One region of the Clostridium novyi NT genome, then DNA from elsewhere that is predicted to be linked to it. Evidence: riboswitches for the same ligand, from Rfam matches in the RefSeq annotation. Region 1 holds a riboswitch; the other holds the start of a gene.
The links. A riboswitch is a leader RNA that binds a small molecule or an ion and turns the genes downstream of it on or off. The one in region 1 is predicted to bind thiamine pyrophosphate.
Positions count from the first base shown of each region.

Region 1 (8,594 bases):
ATAACTACTGAAATAGAAAATACCGCAGGAGCAAAAGTTGGAGATAAGGTAAAGGTTGAAATGGAGCAAAAAACTTTTAATAAAATGCTAGCTTTAGTATATGTATTTCCACTAGTTATGATGATATGTGGTATAGCTATAGGCATTAAAGTATTCTCACAAGCTGGATATAGTAATTATGAAATGTTAAGCTTTTTAGTGGGTATAGTTGCACTTGTAATATCATATACAATATTACACTTCTTTAATAAGAAAACAGCTAAGAAAAGTAATTACTCATTAAAAATAGTAGAGATACTTAAATAGTATTTTATTTATATGTTTCTTTGTGAAATTTATAAAACTGCTTTTTAAAAGCAGTTTTGTTTTGTATTAGTATACATACTATAAAATCTAGAAAAGGGGAAGAACAAATGCTAGAACTTAAAAATTTATCATTAGAAGTTGAAGAAAATGATAAAAAAATTAGTATTTTAGATAACATAAATTTAACATTACAAGATAATAAAATTTATGTTATTACAGGACCTAATGGTGGGGGAAAGTCATCTTTATGTAAAATGATGATGGGTATATATAAACCTACATCAGGTAATATAATTTTAGATGGAGAAGATATTACAAAACTAGATATAACAGGTAGGGCTAATAAACAAATAGGTTATGCATTTCAACAGCCACCACATTTTAAAGGTATGACAGTAAGAGGGCTTTTAAATCTTGCAGGAAAAGATTCTAAGGAAAAAGTTGATGTTCATGAATTATTAAATAATGTAGGACTTTGTACTAAGGATTATATAGATAGAGAGATTAATTCAAGCCTTTCAGGTGGGGAATTAAAGAGAATTGAAATAGCATCAGTACTTGCTAGAGATTTAAAGTTAGCAATTTTTGATGAACCAGAAGCAGGAATTGACTTATGGAGTTTTCAAAGATTAGTTGAAACATTTACTAATATGCATAAAGAAAGAAATACTACAATAGTTATTATTTCTCACCAAGAAAGAATAATTAATTTAGCAGATGAAGTAATTGTTTTGTCTAATGGAAAAATACAAAAAACTACAAGCAAAGAAGAAATTATAAGTGAGATAAAGGCTCAGGCAGCTTGTGATTATTGTGGAACCTGTGAAACTGGGAGGTAGAAGAGATGTCAGAATCAATACAAGAAAAGATATTAAGTAAGATAGATGATACTACTGATTTATATAAAGGGGCGCACAATATAAGAAGTAATGGTGAGTCCGTAAGTAGAAATACAACAATGAATATAAGTATAAAAAGTAAAAAAGAAAAATCAGGATTAGATGTAATCGTTGCCCCAAATACTAAAAAACAAAGTGTCCATGTACCAGTTATAGTTACAGATGTCAATGCTACTGATAAGGTATATAATACTTTTAAAGTAGGGGATAACTCAGATGTAAATATAGTTGCCGGATGTGGAATACATAACTGTACAGCTCAAACTACAGAACATGAAGGAGTTCATGATGTACATGTAGGAAAGAATTGTCATGTTAAGTATATAGAGAAGCACTATGCAGAAAGTGATGGAAAATCTCAAAAAGTATTTAATACAACTACTGTAATTGAAGTTGGAGAAGATTCTACATTTGAAATGGATTTAGTTCAAATAAAAGGGGTAGATAATAGTAAAAAAGAATTAACTATAAATCTTCATAAAAATGCTCATTTAATTGTAACTGAGAGAATTTTTACTGATGAAGATCAAGTTGCTGATTCTAAGGTTAACATAAATCTTAAAGGAGAAGATTCATCAGCACAAATAGTATCTCGTTCAGTAGCTAAGGATAATTCAAGACAAACATTCTACTTTATGATGAATGGTGAAAATAAATCAAGAGGACACATAGAATGTGATTCAATCATAATGGGTAATGCTAGAGTTACATCAATACCAGCTCTTGATGCTAGATGTGAAGATGCAGAATTAATTCATGAAGCTGCCATAGGTAAAATAGCTTCAGAACAATTGATGAAGCTTATGTCACTTGGACTTACAGAGAAGGAAGCAGAAGAAACTATATTAAAAGGATTCCTGAAATAATAAGTAGTAATTTATTTATAATTATCATAAAAGCCGTTAAATGATTAAATCATTCAACGGCTTTTATTCTTTCTTCTGTTTTATTTATTATTTCACTAGGATATCCTAGAAATTTTAGTATTTTTACAGCATTTCTAGTAGGAGATATACCTTCTTTTATTTTGTAATCAAATGTAAGACCGGTGTTTGTAACATCTTCTTTAAAGTAATAACATTTATATCCATTAGTCATTTTTGTAAGTTGTAAATCATGAGTTGCAACTAATGTTAAAGCATTATGGGATGAGAGGTAATTTAATATTTCGCATGATGCATTTATTCTTTCTATAGGATTTGTTCCTCTATATATTTCGTCAATCATACAAAGACAAGGTATATTTTCATTACTTGCATTTATTATTCTAAGCAATGCCTCTGCTTCTGCAAGGTAATAACTTTTTCCGCCTAGTAGATCATCACCAGGTTTAATTGATGTTATTATATTGAAAATACTACTAGAATAAGAATCAGCAATACATGTATATATAGTTTGAGCTAAAAGTGCATTAACGCCAACTGTTCTTAAGAATGTGGACTTACCTGACATATTTGAGCCGGTTATTATAATTCCAAAATTATTTATATCTATAGAGTTAGGTATAGCATTTTGTATTAGTGGATGTTCTAAGTTAGTTACACTTAGAAATTTACTATTATCAACGAAATTTGGTTTTGTATATTTAGGTAATCCGTCTCTAAAAGAAGCTATAGATATAAGAGTATCTATTTTACCAATAATCAAATATAAATCTAACAAATCTTTTTTATGCTTAATTAATGTACTTATAGATTTAAAGTAGTTGATTTCTTTAATAAGAAACATTATGTTTACATAGTCACCTACAATATCTAGAGTTTCAATTCTATTTATAGTAAAGGTGTTTTTGCGTATAGGGTCTAAAGTTTTTAGTAGTGAATTTAACTTATTGTTATATTCCTTTAATTGTTTACAGTTAAGGTATAGTATACTTGCAGCGGCACTTATGGTGTTTCCTAAATAAACCATAGATAAAACTTGTTCTCTTATGACTTTGTTAAGACTATAATGAATGAACATATTTATAAATGATAGTGAAAGGGCAATCATACCGAATCTTGAAAATCCCCAAAATAAACACATAAACAAGGACAATATAAAAGAAAATGAACAAACATAACAAAGTATTTTGTACTTTGGATAGTTTGTTGTTTCTTCAAAAAAAATGGAGTCTACATAGCTATCGGTTTTATCAAGATTATGTAATATTAAAGATATTTTTTCTCTAATTGAGCTATTATCTTGAAAAAAAGAGATTAGTTCATTACGTTTTTCTAATAAAGATTTGTCATACAGTGGAGTTCTTAAAACTTTATATAAATGTTGTTCACCTGGTGTGGAAAATGTTCTATCTATACTACAATATACATCATCCATATTTAAATCTGCCCATGTACTGTCATCTACTGAATTAGATGAGTCGTAAGCATGCTTAAAAAAATTCTTTATTTTAGATAAGTTACGTTTTCTTTTTATGTATTTTCCATAATGAGATTTTATATAGTTTAAAGATTTATTTTGAAAATGAGATCTTATAGTTTTACTAATATTCATGATACGTACCTCCTATGTATTATATTCTACTATAAATATACAAAATATGAAATAAAAAGCGAATAGTCAAAATAAAAAGCTATTGGCTATAATGATAGTCAATAGCTTTTGGAGGCTATATTTTGTATGACTTATTAGTCATCTTCTCTTAAAATATTTATGTTTTTACCATCCATGACCTTATTCATGTTTCTAACTGCGCACATTTTTCCGCACATAGTACAAGTATGTTCATCTTCTGGTATAGATTCAGCTCTATAACGTTTAGCTTTTTCAGGATCAATTGCAAGCTCAAACATAGTATCCCAATCTAAATCACGTCTAGCTCTGCTCATTTTGTTATCCCAGTCTCTTGCTCCAGGAATACCTTTAGCAATGTCTGCTGCATGAGCGGCTATTTTAGTTGCAATTATACCTTCTTTCATATCATCTATGTTTGGAAGTCTAAGATGTTCAGCAGGTGTTACATAGCATAAGAAGTCAGCACCAAATGAAGCTGCAATAGCACCACCTATGGCACTTGTAATATGATCATATCCAGGAGCCACATCTGTTACTATAGGTCCTAAAACATAGAAAGGAGCATTATGACATAATTTCTTTTCAAGAAGCATATTTGTTTTAATTTCACTTAAAGACATATGTCCAGGTCCTTCTATTATAATTTGGACATTTCTTTCCCATGCACGTTTAGTAAGTTCTCCTAAAGTTATTAATTCTTTTATTTGACTAGGATCAGTAGAATCTTCTATACATCCAGGACGACAAGCATCTCCAAGACTTATAGTAACATCATATTTTTCACATATATCTAGTACTTTGTCAAAGTGTTCATAGAAAGGATTTTCTTTATTATTTAATTGCATCCAAGCAAAAAGTAAACTTCCGCCTCTAGATACTAAATTCATAAGTCTAGGATTTCTTTTGAAAACTTCTGCTGTTTCACGATTGATTCCACAGTGAATTGTCATAAAGTCAACTCCATCTTTTGCATGTTTTTCAACAACAGCAAGTAATTCTTCGGCAGTTATATCTTTAAGTTCTTTATCATAAAAACCAATTGCATCGTACATTGGAACTGTCCCAATCATAGCAGGAGACATATCTATAAGTTTTCTTCTAAATTCTTCAGTTTTTCCGTAGCAACTAAGATCCATAATGGCTTCAGCCTTCATTTCTACAGCTTTTTTTACTTTTTCAAGTTCAGCATCTATGTTATAGCAATCTTTTGAAATACCAAGATTTACATTGATTTTAGTTTTTAAGTCTTGTCCAACTCCTTCTGGACTTAAAGATTTATGATTTTTGTTAGCTGGAATTGCTACTTGACCTGTAGCTACTAAATTCATTAATTTAGAAATTTCCATGCATTCTTTTTTTGCTACTATTTCCATTTCCTTAGTTACTATGCCACGTTTAGCAGCATCCATTTGTGTTGTGTAATTCATAGTTTATCCATCCCCTTAACAATTTAATATAAAAAAATAAGCCTTCTATGTAAGAAGGCTTATACTAATAAATAACACAAAATAAGTTTTCATGTTATGTTAATTCAATTAGTCTAGTTGCTTCCCTACGATAGTACTAACTACATCAGGTTCTAAGGGTCAGGTTTTATCCTTCTCAGCTCAAGGCTCCCCCGCAAACGATTAAATATTATGTTTTATAGTTCTAAGTATAAAGTATTTATGCAAATTTGTAAACTATATTATATTATTTAAAAATTATACAGGCATTTTCCGAAGATTTATCTTGTTCATCTAATTTTGAGCAATTCATATAGTTAACATCATTTAATGGAAAATCTTTTTCAGAAATTTTTGTTAAAGCACCATTTTTACCAATATAGAATGCATTGGATTGTTTAGTTATAGAGTTAGAGTGTTTTGATGTAACGAATAAACTATATTTAGAACTAGGTGTTTTGAAAATGTTATGTGCATTTTTCCAAACTGTATCAAGGGAAGTCATAAATTCATCTGTTGAAATCCCCTTAGAAAATTCATTTTCTAAATTTTTATAAGTTCCATTAAACTCTAGTACAATCTCATCATTTTTACATATAGCATCAACGTATTGAAATCTATGAAACTTATTTTTATTTATTAACATGATTTTAAGAGCGGGTTTAGGAGAGGCTTTGTCATAATATAACCAACAACTTAAAACCTTTGCATTTTTATTTATAGAAGGATTATTTTTTATATTATTCCATTGATCTTTAAAACAATAACAGTTCTTACATTCAATAATTTCTCCTTTATTAGATCCATATGTTTGAAACAAATATATGGCAATTAAAACTATAGATACAAAATATATTATACGTATAACGGGATTATTAAATGGTTTTTTAAATTTTATTTTCATTATTAATTACCTCCTCATTAGATAATATATTTATATAATATATTACTTGGTATAAACTCACAATATATTATGGAAAATATTATGTTATATACCAAGATTTAAAGTGTAAAATAAGTATAAAAATGGTTATAAAATATATTGATAAAAATTAAATTAAATGGTATATTATTTAAGGTGTATATACACATGTGTATATATTAAATTATAAGGTGTAGAAGGGCGTGTAATGAATGGAAATTGATTTAAAAGATAAAATTATGAAATTAAAAAAAGAAAAAAATGCAGTTATTTTAGCACATTTTTATCAGCCTAAAGATGTACAAGAAGTAGCGGATTACATAGGGGATTCTTATTTTTTAATTGATGTAGGAGAAAAATGCAAAGAAGATACTATAGTATTTTGTGGAGTGAAATTTATGGCGGAAAGTGCCAAAATTTTATCGCCTAATAAAAAAGTTATTTTTCCAACTCCAAAGGCGATTTGTCCTATGGCTAATATGATTACTAAGGAGGATGTTTTAAAACTAAAGGAAAAACATCCAAATGCTAAAGTAGTTTGCTATATAAATTCTACTGCAGAGGTTAAGTCTGTGGTTGATGTATGTTGCACATCTTCAAATGCAATTGAGATAGTTAATAATTTAGAAAGTAATGAGATAATATTTTTACCAGATAAAAATTTGGGATCATATATACAAGAGAATACACCAAATAAGAAAATTATATTATGGGATGGGTATTGTTATGTTCATAATAAAATAAAAGCTTCGGATATTATAAAAGCTAAGGAGGAATATGGTAATGATATTAATGTTTTAGTCCATCCAGAGTGTAGAAAGGAAGTTAGAGAGTTAGCAGATTATATAGGAAGTACAAAAGGAATCATAAATTTTGCACAAAATAGTAATAGTAAAAAATATCTTATAGTCACAGAATGTGGAGTTATACATGAACTAAAAAAGAAAAACCCAGATAAAGAATTTTATATGTTAGATATGCATTGTTCAAATATGAAAATGAATTCAATTAAGGAAATTTATACTTGCCTTAAAAATTATAATAATGAGGTGAAAATAGATGAAAATATAAAAAGAAAAGCAGTAAGGGCATTGGAAAAAATGCATAGTTTATAGGGGGATTTAATATGGAGGTAGATGTATTAATAGTAGGCACGGGTATAGCAGGACTTTATACTGCTTTGAATTTAAGAAAAGATTTAAAAATAGTTATGATTACTAAAAATAAAATTGATGAATGCAATTCTTATCTTGCTCAAGGCGGAATATCTACAGCTATAAATGATAAGGATAAAAAGTTCTTCATTGAAGATACATTAAAGGCAGGAAGGTATAAAAATGATTTAGAATCGGTAAAAGTTTTAGTACATGAGTCAAAGTACAACATAAGTAAGCTTTTAGATATGGGAATAAGATTTGACATGGATGGAGAAGAACTTGATTATACAAGGGAAGGAGCTCATAGAGTAAATAGGATAGTTCATTGTGCTGATGAAACAGGTAAAAGAGTGTTTACAGGATTATTAAAAGAAGTGGGAAAGAGGAGAAATATTATAATATGTGAAGATACTTTTTTAGTAGATATTATTGAAAAGGATAATGTATGCTACGGAGGAGTTGTTATAACAAAAGGTGACGTAATAAATATAAATGCTAAAATTACAGTTTTTGCATCAGGAGGAATAGGTGGTTTATTTAAAAGTTCTACTAATCAAAGAATATTAAAGGGAAATGCACTTTCTATAGCAATAAGACACAATATAAAATTAAAAGATATGAATTATATACAATTTCATCCTACAGCTCTTTATGAAGGAGAAAAAGAGGGTAGAAGATTTTTAATTTCTGAATCGCTAAGAGGAGAAGGAGCTTATCTTTTAAATAATAAGGGAGAGAGATTTGTAGATGAACTGCTTCCAAGAGATGTTGTGGCAAGAGCTATAAAGATGGAAGAGAAAAAAAACAATTCACCTTGTGTATACTTAGACATAACTCATAAATCTAAAGAATTTATTATAAATAGATTTCCTTTAATATACAGTCAGTGCAAAACAAAAGGATTAGATATAACCAAAGATAAGATACCAGTAAGCCCTGTACAGCATTATTTTATGGGAGGAATACATGTAGATATAGATAGTAGAACATCTATGAAAAATTTATTTACTTGTGGGGAAACTAGTTGTACAGGAGTTCATGGAGCTAACAGGCTTGCTAGTAATTCACTTTTAGAGGCCTTAGTTTTTTCAAGAAGAGGAGCCAATTATATAAATAAAAATATAGACAAGCTAAGTTTAAATAATTTAAAAAATAATATGACTATAAATGAAGCTGAGAAACTTATAATTGAAAATAATGAAATTATTAAGAAAGAATTTATTAAAATTAGAGAGGATATAAAAGATGAATTGGTTTATAATTGATAAATTTTTAATAGAAGCACTAAAAGAGGATAATTTCTATGAAGATATAACCACGGAAGCTATTGTTGGAAAAAGCAGTATAG
Region 1 is NC_008593.1:1,745,327-1,753,920, reverse strand. It holds gene NT01CX_RS08175 (SoxR reducing system RseC family protein) at 1-306, shown strand, start outside; gene NT01CX_RS08170 (ABC transporter ATP-binding protein) at 414-1,145, shown strand; gene NT01CX_RS08165 (SufB/SufD family protein) at 1,151-2,071, shown strand; gene NT01CX_RS08160 (MutS-related protein) at 2,121-3,701, opposite strand; gene thiC (phosphomethylpyrimidine synthase ThiC) at 3,836-5,149, opposite strand; TPP riboswitch at 5,254-5,352, opposite strand; gene NT01CX_RS08150 (hypothetical protein) at 5,415-6,071, opposite strand; gene nadA (quinolinate synthase NadA) at 6,308-7,204, shown strand; gene NT01CX_RS08140 (L-aspartate oxidase) at 7,216-8,511, shown strand; gene nadC (carboxylating nicotinate-nucleotide diphosphorylase) at 8,492-8,594, shown strand, end outside.

Region 2 (8,594 bases), 1.1 Mb from region 1:
TTTGCTTCATCTATATAACCATGATACATTCTAAAAATTATATCTGGATTTTCCTTTAAAGCTGTCTCTAAAGAAAATGGTACATATTGTCCTTTAAGATTTGCTTTGTTTGCAATATTTTCTGCTCCAAGTTTTTCGATTAAACTTCCTGCAAAAGAATTTTTTGTAGATAACATAAAATGTCCTGGTGCTCCAAATAAAATCATTACCTTGACTTTTTTATTTTTATCAACACCCTTTAATACTTGAGCTTCTTTTTCATTTATTTCTTTAAGAAGTTTTTCTCCATTTTCTTTTTTATTAAACTTTTCTGATAGATGTTTTATGCTCTCTTTAACAGAATCATATGAATCTAAATTACAAAAATCAGTATTGACTTTGTTTTCTTTTAATCTATCTCCTATCATTTCTTCTAAAGCTCCAGAGGTTACATATACATCTGGTTTTAGTGCTTTAATTCTCTCTAAATCAGGATTCATAGGTAGTCCTATTTCAGGTACAGGTTTTACCTTATCTGATATATCATATTGAGTTGTAGGTCTTCCTACAATTTTTATATCTAATTTAGCTAACATTTCTGCAATAGACATACTTCCTGCAATTATTCTTACATCTTCTCCCTTTTTATTTGTAGATGCAGTTGTTTCCTTTGATTTATTTTTACTTCCACAAGCCATTAATCCTAAACTCATTACTGTGACCATTACCAAAGCCAAGACTTTTTTCATATTTATTCCCCCGCTTCCTTAGAAACAAACTCCATTTTAAGAAAGACACTACTTTCTTAAAATAGAGTTAAATTTAAACTTATTTATTTTTCTTCTTTAATAAAAATAATCCAGCCATACTAGTTAGTCCACCAAGTAGTGGTAATTCAGCTTGTGTAATAGGTAATCCTGTTTGAGGCAACTCTTTTCCATCTTTATCTTTTTTAACTTCTTTATTGCTAGTAGCACTAGTTTCTTTTGCATCAGATTTTTTTGATGTATTATCTTTTGATGTATCATTTATAGTAGCTTTTCCACTTACTGCTTTAATATCATTTTGAGGTACTACTCTAAAGGATACTCTCGCATTTCCCATAGGAACTACATTCATTTTAAAAGTTATTTTTGCATCTTTACTTGGAATCTTAAATTTAACTTTTCCTGCCTCATTTCCACTCATTGTCTTATCATATTTTGTATCTGTTCCATTAACAAATATGTTTATATTTTTCATCCAATCTAATCTTGAAATGTCTACAATAGCATATATTTGTCCACCCTTAACTTCTAATGTTATTTGTTGTCCTATATATTGTCCTGCCATTGATAAATCATTTTCTTTTTCCTTTAATACTTGAACACTTACTTTATATGTTCCATCTTTTAAAGAATCATTTTTAGCAAGTTTATTAGTAGCTTCTAATCTTATAGATTGATTTACACTACCTGTCTCTGCAAAAGCTTGTGATGATGAAAATAAAACCCCTCCAGCTAAAATTCCAACAGTTAATACTTTTAATAAATTCTTTCTCATTTTTTTACTCTCCCTTTTTTTTATTTTTTTTCATTAATGTAATTCCTAGCCCTGATAGTACTCCACCAATTGATGCTACTAATCCTCCGCCAAAAGGTAATCCCGTTTTGGGTAGTTTCTTTTTCGGTGCGCTATATTGAATATGATTATTATTATCATTATAGTTGTACAAATTACCCTTAGAATATTTACTTTCTTTAGATTCATTTGCTAAGTTATTTAAATATTCCTCTGCTTTGGTTGGATCATATTCTGTTCCTTCTAAAAATTTAAGTGAATCTTTTTGCATTAACACTCTAAAAGTAACTCTAGCATTATCCATTGGCTCTACATTCATTTTAAATTTTATTTCTGAATCTAAATTAGGTATTTTAAATTTTATTGTTGATATTTTTTCTCCAGTACTATTTGTTTTTACATTTACTACATCATATTTTTGACTCTTATTATTTACTAGAACATCCATGTTATTCATCCAATCACTTCTACTGAAAGTAACCATTGCATACTTTTTACCATTTTTCATTTGAACCTTTATCTTATCTCCAACATAAGTTCCTGCCATAGATGGTTCATTGTTGTTTTCCTTTAAAGCTTTAATATTGACTTCATATAATCCGTCTTTATCTTTATTTGATGCTGTAGTAACTTTTTCATATGATTTTGTTTCACTAGACTGTTTTTGTTTTGTACCCTTTTTATTATCAATATCTTTTTTATCACTTTTCTTATCCTTGTTATGTACTTCTGATTTTTCCATACCATCTGTAGAAGTCTTAGTTTGTGGTTTCTCATTTTCTTTTGGTTGTTGTTTTTCTGAAGTTTCAAATGTAGTTACTTTTTCTCCTACTACTCTAAATGTAACATCTGAGCTCATTGGTACTACATACATATGGAATGTTAATTTAGGATTTACCTTTGGCACTTCAAATTTTATTAATCCTGCAGTATGTTCCATTTCCATTACTTTTGCTTTTCCTGTTTCCTTTTGTGTATGCTCTACCTTCTTTCCTTCTACCTCTATAGATATATTTTTCATCCAATCTAATGCTAGAACATCTATTTCACAATATATTTTCCCGTTTTCTTTTATATATCTTGCTTCTTTATTTAAATATGTTCCAGCCATTGATGGCTCATCATTTTCTTGTTTTAAAGTTTTTATTTCTACTTTTGCTATTAATTCTGATTTATTTTCTGAAGATGTGTTCATATTAATACATGGACTAACTTTATATGTTCCACCTTTAATACTCTCTTCAATATCTTTACACAACTGTTTTTCTTGTATTTTAGGTGCATTTTCTGGATTAGTCACAGCATGAACTACTTGTGGCGTCCCTCCTGCTATTATTATAGCCGTTGCAGCTACTCCAACCCCCTTGTTAATTTTTCTAAAAATGTCCATAAACTCACTTACCCCCATTTATTTTTCAAAATTACTTTTTTTATTATATCATTATTGATTTTAATTTTCAATTATAATTGAGTATCGTTATCACGAATTACTATAACTATTTATATCTTTTTTCCTATTTTTTATGCATAATTAGCAAAAAAATAGTACTAAGAAACTTAATTGTTTCTTAGTACTATTTAAAATTAATAATTATATTTTTCTAATATTTTTATTACTTCTTCTTTACTGTGAGTTTCAAATATTTTTTGTAAATCCTCTTTATTCCTTAATAAATCAACTATTTCAGCTAAAAATTTAATATGATCTTTATTATTTTCAGATGCTATAGTTATAATTAATTTTACAGGATCATTTTTGTCATTTCCAAAATTTACCGGATTTTTTAAAGTAACTAAACTAAAGGAAGTCTTATTAACTCCATCTTCTGGTCTTGCATGAGGTAACACTATATTAGGTGTTATAACCATGTAAGGTCCAAGTTCCTTTAACTTTTCTAATATAGCTTTTTCATATGAATGCTCAACATAGCCTTTGTCTATGAGTATTTTTACTCCAGCCTCTATAGCTTCCTCCCAATTGTTACACTCTACATTTAATTTTATAACCTCTGGTGTTATTACTTCACTTAACATATCTTTACCTTCTCCATATACCACTTATTTTATTTATTTGAAGTTATCATATTTCAAATCTTTAAAATTATACTCCTTTATTGTGGCAATATCAACCAATTTTATAAATTTAACTACAACTCTATACTTACTAAAAAATATATATTAAAAGCTCATAGAAATAAATTCATCTATAGAAATTGAATACTGAATTTCCTTTGGAAGTTCTTTATCTTTTCTAAAACCAACTCTTTTAAATGCTCTCCTTGAACGCTCATTTTTAAAGTTAATTTTTGCTATAACTTCATCAACTCTCCAATTAAAAAATGCATGTTTTAATCCCTCGAAAATAGCATTGGAACCAAGTCCTTTACCCCATTTTTCTCTATCTCCTATAACTACTACCATTTCTGTTGCATCTTTTTTAGGTACTAATCTTAAAAATCCTATAGGCTCTTCTCCCTTTGTATTTGTTGTTATCATAAAAAAAGCTCCATCTTGATTAAATAAATGTGTAAGTATTGGCATATTAACTCTACGCATTACATCTTTAATACTATTACATACGTTATTATATTCATTTAAATATTGGGTAACCATATTATCATGTAACCAATCTATCATTTTCCACGCATCTGATTTGAAAACTTCTCTGCGCAATTTAATACTATTATGTTTCATTAATACATATCCTCCTAAATATAATAAAAAAACCTCGCTATATCTCTAATTATAGATATAACAGGTTTTTCTATAGACACACATTAATGATAACAATATATTATATTTTAAGCAAATATTGTATATAGCTGTTTTTATGGTTACCTAAAGGATACATAGTTTTATATTGATATCCTTTATGAAAAATGCGTATTGCTACCTTATTCAAGGTTGTTTGACTAAATTATTTGTTTATTTTCAATCTTTTTATAGGTAATATTAAAAGAATAATAATGCATAATGCCCCTTCAACTCCAGCATAAGATATATTATACATAAATGAATATAGCCATACATTCATACCCTTTGGCGCATATTGTCCAAAATATACAGCTCCTGAAAGTACATTTACAAATACACTTAAAACTACTGCCATTAAGCTTCCTAATCCTATTTTTATCTTATTATCATTTCCAAATGTTCCTGCTAATCCTAATGCCATAGTTGCAAATATATAATCTAATAAAAACTGAGCAGGATTAACTATTGTAGCTCCATTTAATAATTTAAGTAGTCCAAATAGAATACCACTTGTAAGTCCCAAAGTATTTCCATAAAGTATAGAAAGAAGCATTGTTGGTAGCATAGAAAACAATGTTATTCCTCCCCCTTGAGGAAATTTAATAAACTCTATAAGATACAATACAAATGAAATTGCACTAAACATAGCTATTGTAACCATCTTTTTTGTAGTAAACTGTTCTTTTCTAATTTTTAATATGTATAGTATAAATAAAATTGCACTAACTCCTAAAATAACATAATTAATCATAATTTTCTCCTTCCTTTATGCTTGTACATTTAAAATAATATCTTTAACAGTCAATAATATTTCCAACGTAACATATAAACGATTTATATTAAAACTGTACTATTAGCCTCCCTTTTTTGTATTCCATAGTTATATTCATAAAAAATAAAAGCTATGTTCCAACTTAGAACATAGCTTTTTATATAGATTACTTTAATCCAAAATCTACAATCTTATAACTAATAACTTTTCCTACGTTGGCATTATCCACATCAGGTACAAGGGTTGATAAACTTTATCTCTCAGCCTACATTTAGGTAAGCACCCCTAGTTAAAAATATTCTTTTATGAAATAATTATACATCATTTTTTTATAAAATTCTATAGATTATTTCATTACCATAACTCTTATATTATTTAATTCATCTTCTGTAAAGTGTCTAAAGCTTCCAATATCTATACCGTCAATTTTTAAATTCATAATCCTAATTCTTTTTAATTTTACAACAGTGTATCCAAATGCTCTTGTCATTTTGCGAATTTGTCTATTTAGTCCTTGAGTTAATATAATCTTAAATGTACATTCATCAATCCTTCTTACTATACAAGTTCTTGTTTTAACACCCTTTAATTGAACTCCTTTTGACATGTTTTCTATAAATTCATCATCAAAGGGCTTGTCTACTTTGACTACATATTCTTTTTCATGCATATTTTCAGACTCTAAAATCTTATTTGATAGTTCACCATCATTAGTTAAAATTATTAACCCCTCTGATTTTTTATCTAATCTTCCAACAGGAAAAATGTAATCTCTGTAGTTAACAAAATCTATTATATTGGCTTTTATATCTTTCGATGAAGTACAAGTAATACCAACTGGCTTATTAAGCAAAATATAAACTTTTTTCTTAGGCTTGATTCTTTTGTTGTCTAGTAATATTTCGTCACTTTCCTCTACCCACTGACCAGGAATGCATAGCTTGCCATTTACTATAATTCTATTTTGTTCAATAATTCTATTTGCTTCTTTTCTGGAACAAATTCCATAATTACTTAAAAGTTTGTTTATTCTCATTTACTCCGTCCAATCTTTTTAATTTTAATACTTTTAAAATTTATATAATCTAAATACAAGTAATACTTATTATACATTACAGATATACTTTAGTAAAAATGTTCTTAAAATTTATAATAAAAAAACAGCAACAATATGTATAATATCATTGCTGTTTTTTATTCTATAAAATCAATCCAACAATAGTGGCTGTTAACACACTTACTAGAGTTGCACCATATAATAATTTTAATCCAAAACGTGCAACAACGTTTCCTTGTTCTTCGTGAAGTCCTTTTACTGCACCTGAAATAATTCCGATAGATGAAAAGTTTGCAAATGAAACTAAGAATACAGAAACTATACCAGTTGCTCTTGCTGATAGGTGAACTTCTCCACTTGATAATAAATTCATAGCAACAAATTCATTAGATACTAATTTAGTTGCCATTACACTTGCAGCTTTTATTGATTCATGGAACGGTACTCCCATTAAGAATGCAAATGGAGAGAATACATATCCAAGCATGTTTTGGAAACTAATTTTGAATATTCCCTTAAAGATTGCATTAATCATAGTAATTATAGCTACGAATCCAATTAGCATAGCACCAACTATAACAGCTACTTTGAATCCATCCATAATATATTCTCCAAGAACTTCAAAGAATGTTTGTTTCTTATCTTCTTGAACTACTAATATATCTTCTTCATCTGTTACAGTATATGGATTTATGATTGAGGCTATAATAAATCCACCAAGAAGATTTAAAACAAGGGCTGTTACAACATATCTAGGTTGTAATAAAACCATGTAAGAACCTACTATAGACATTGATACTGTGGACATTGCTGAGGCACATAGTGTATATAATCTGTGTTTTGGTAACAATCCAAGTTGCTTTTTCACAGAAATAAACACCTCTGATTGACCAAGAATTGCTGATGCTACAGCATTGTATGATTCTAATTTTCCCATTCCATTAACTTTACTTAAAACTATACCTATGTACTTAACAATAAAAGGCAGTATCTTCAAATATTGAAGAATACCTATTAAAGCTGAAATAAAAACTATTGGTAGAAGTACACTAATAAAAAATGAAAATTCATTAACATTAACTAGTCCACCAAATACAAAGTTTACTCCTTCTGCAGCCCATTTAAGTAACTCTTCAAAACTTTTCGCAATACCGCCTATTAAATAGTTTCCGAATCCTGTGTTTAATAATATAAAGCCAAATATAAATTGTAAAATGATCATAGTAATTACAGGCTTATACTTTACATTTTTCTTGTCATTACTTCCAATCCAAGCGAGAAGTAAGGTAACAATTAGTCCAATAATTCCAATAATATATTTCATTCTTTTGTTCCTCCTTGAATACTGCATCTTTAAAATAACTCAAATATAATTAAGTATTTTCTATTATCATTAAAAATATGCGTATTCTTCTTCATTTGTAATTTGATTATTAAAGTTTAACATTATCCATTATAAATGCTAGAGAAACGTTTGTGAATGACTATTTAAAATTCAGAATTAATTGATATTTTATACGTAAACGTAGTCATTAGCTACTGGTTGGAGTCCACGCTCTTTTATGGCATTATATACTTCTTTTACAGAACGTGTGTCTGCAATTTCAAATTGGTCATCTCCAACTTCTTTTGAGTCTTCTGCATGACTTCCAATTCCCGTACTAACTCCTGCCGAAATCTTAGTTGCAGCTATTCCAATTACATTGTCACGAAATCTTTTGCATTCTCTTGTTGAAATAGTAATACTTGCAAATGGCATAAAAAGACGATACGCTGTGATGACTTGCAGTAGTTGTGGCTCATGTACGTCTTTTGGATTAATCTTGTCATTGTTAATAATAGGTCTTAGTCTTGGACAAGAAAATGCAATTTCAGCATGTGGATATTTTCTTTGAAGAAGATATGCATGAAGTCCTGTAGCAAAGGCATCTTTACGAAAATCATCTAGTCCAAGTAGTGCTGCAAAACCAACTCCACGCATGCCACCTTTTAATGCTCTTTCTTGAGCATTTGCTCTATACGGGAATATTCTCTTATGTCCTGCTAGATGAAGTGTTTCATATTTATTTGAATTATATGTTTCTTGGAATACGGTAACAAAATCTGCACCGCAATCTTGAAGATATTCATATTCATCAGAATTCATAGGATACACTTCAAGACCTACCATTTTAAAATATTTACGAGCTATTTTACAAGCCTCTCCAATGTACTTTACATCTGACATCTTTCTACTTTCACCAGTTAAAAGTAAAACTTCCTCTAAACCAGTTTCAGCTATAGCCTTCATTTCTTTTTCCATTTCTTCAAAGTTTAATTTTGCACGACGTATTTTGTTATGACAATTAAAACCACAATAAATACAGTAATTTTCGCAATAATTAGCAAGATATAATGGGGTAAACATGTAAACTGAATTTCCAAAATGCTTTCTTGTCTCCATTTGTGCTAACTGAGCCATTTCTTCTAAAA
Region 2 is NC_008593.1:596,723-605,316, reverse strand. It holds gene isdE (heme ABC transporter substrate-binding protein IsdE) at 1-728, opposite strand, end outside; gene NT01CX_RS02855 (NEAT domain-containing protein) at 808-1,521, opposite strand; gene NT01CX_RS02850 (NEAT domain-containing protein) at 1,526-2,929, opposite strand; gene NT01CX_RS02845 (PTS sugar transporter subunit IIA) at 3,124-3,573, opposite strand; gene NT01CX_RS02840 (GNAT family N-acetyltransferase) at 3,718-4,233, opposite strand; gene thiT (energy-coupled thiamine transporter ThiT) at 4,457-5,044, opposite strand; TPP riboswitch at 5,255-5,362, opposite strand; gene NT01CX_RS02830 (pseudouridine synthase) at 5,412-6,101, opposite strand; gene NT01CX_RS02825 (NupC/NupG family nucleoside CNT transporter) at 6,265-7,446, opposite strand; gene thiH (2-iminoacetate synthase ThiH) at 7,636-8,594, opposite strand, start outside.
Region 2: it holds a riboswitch for thiamine pyrophosphate, as region 1 does, so the genes downstream of both, thiT (energy-coupled thiamine transporter ThiT) here and thiC (phosphomethylpyrimidine synthase ThiC) in region 1, are expected to answer to the same signal.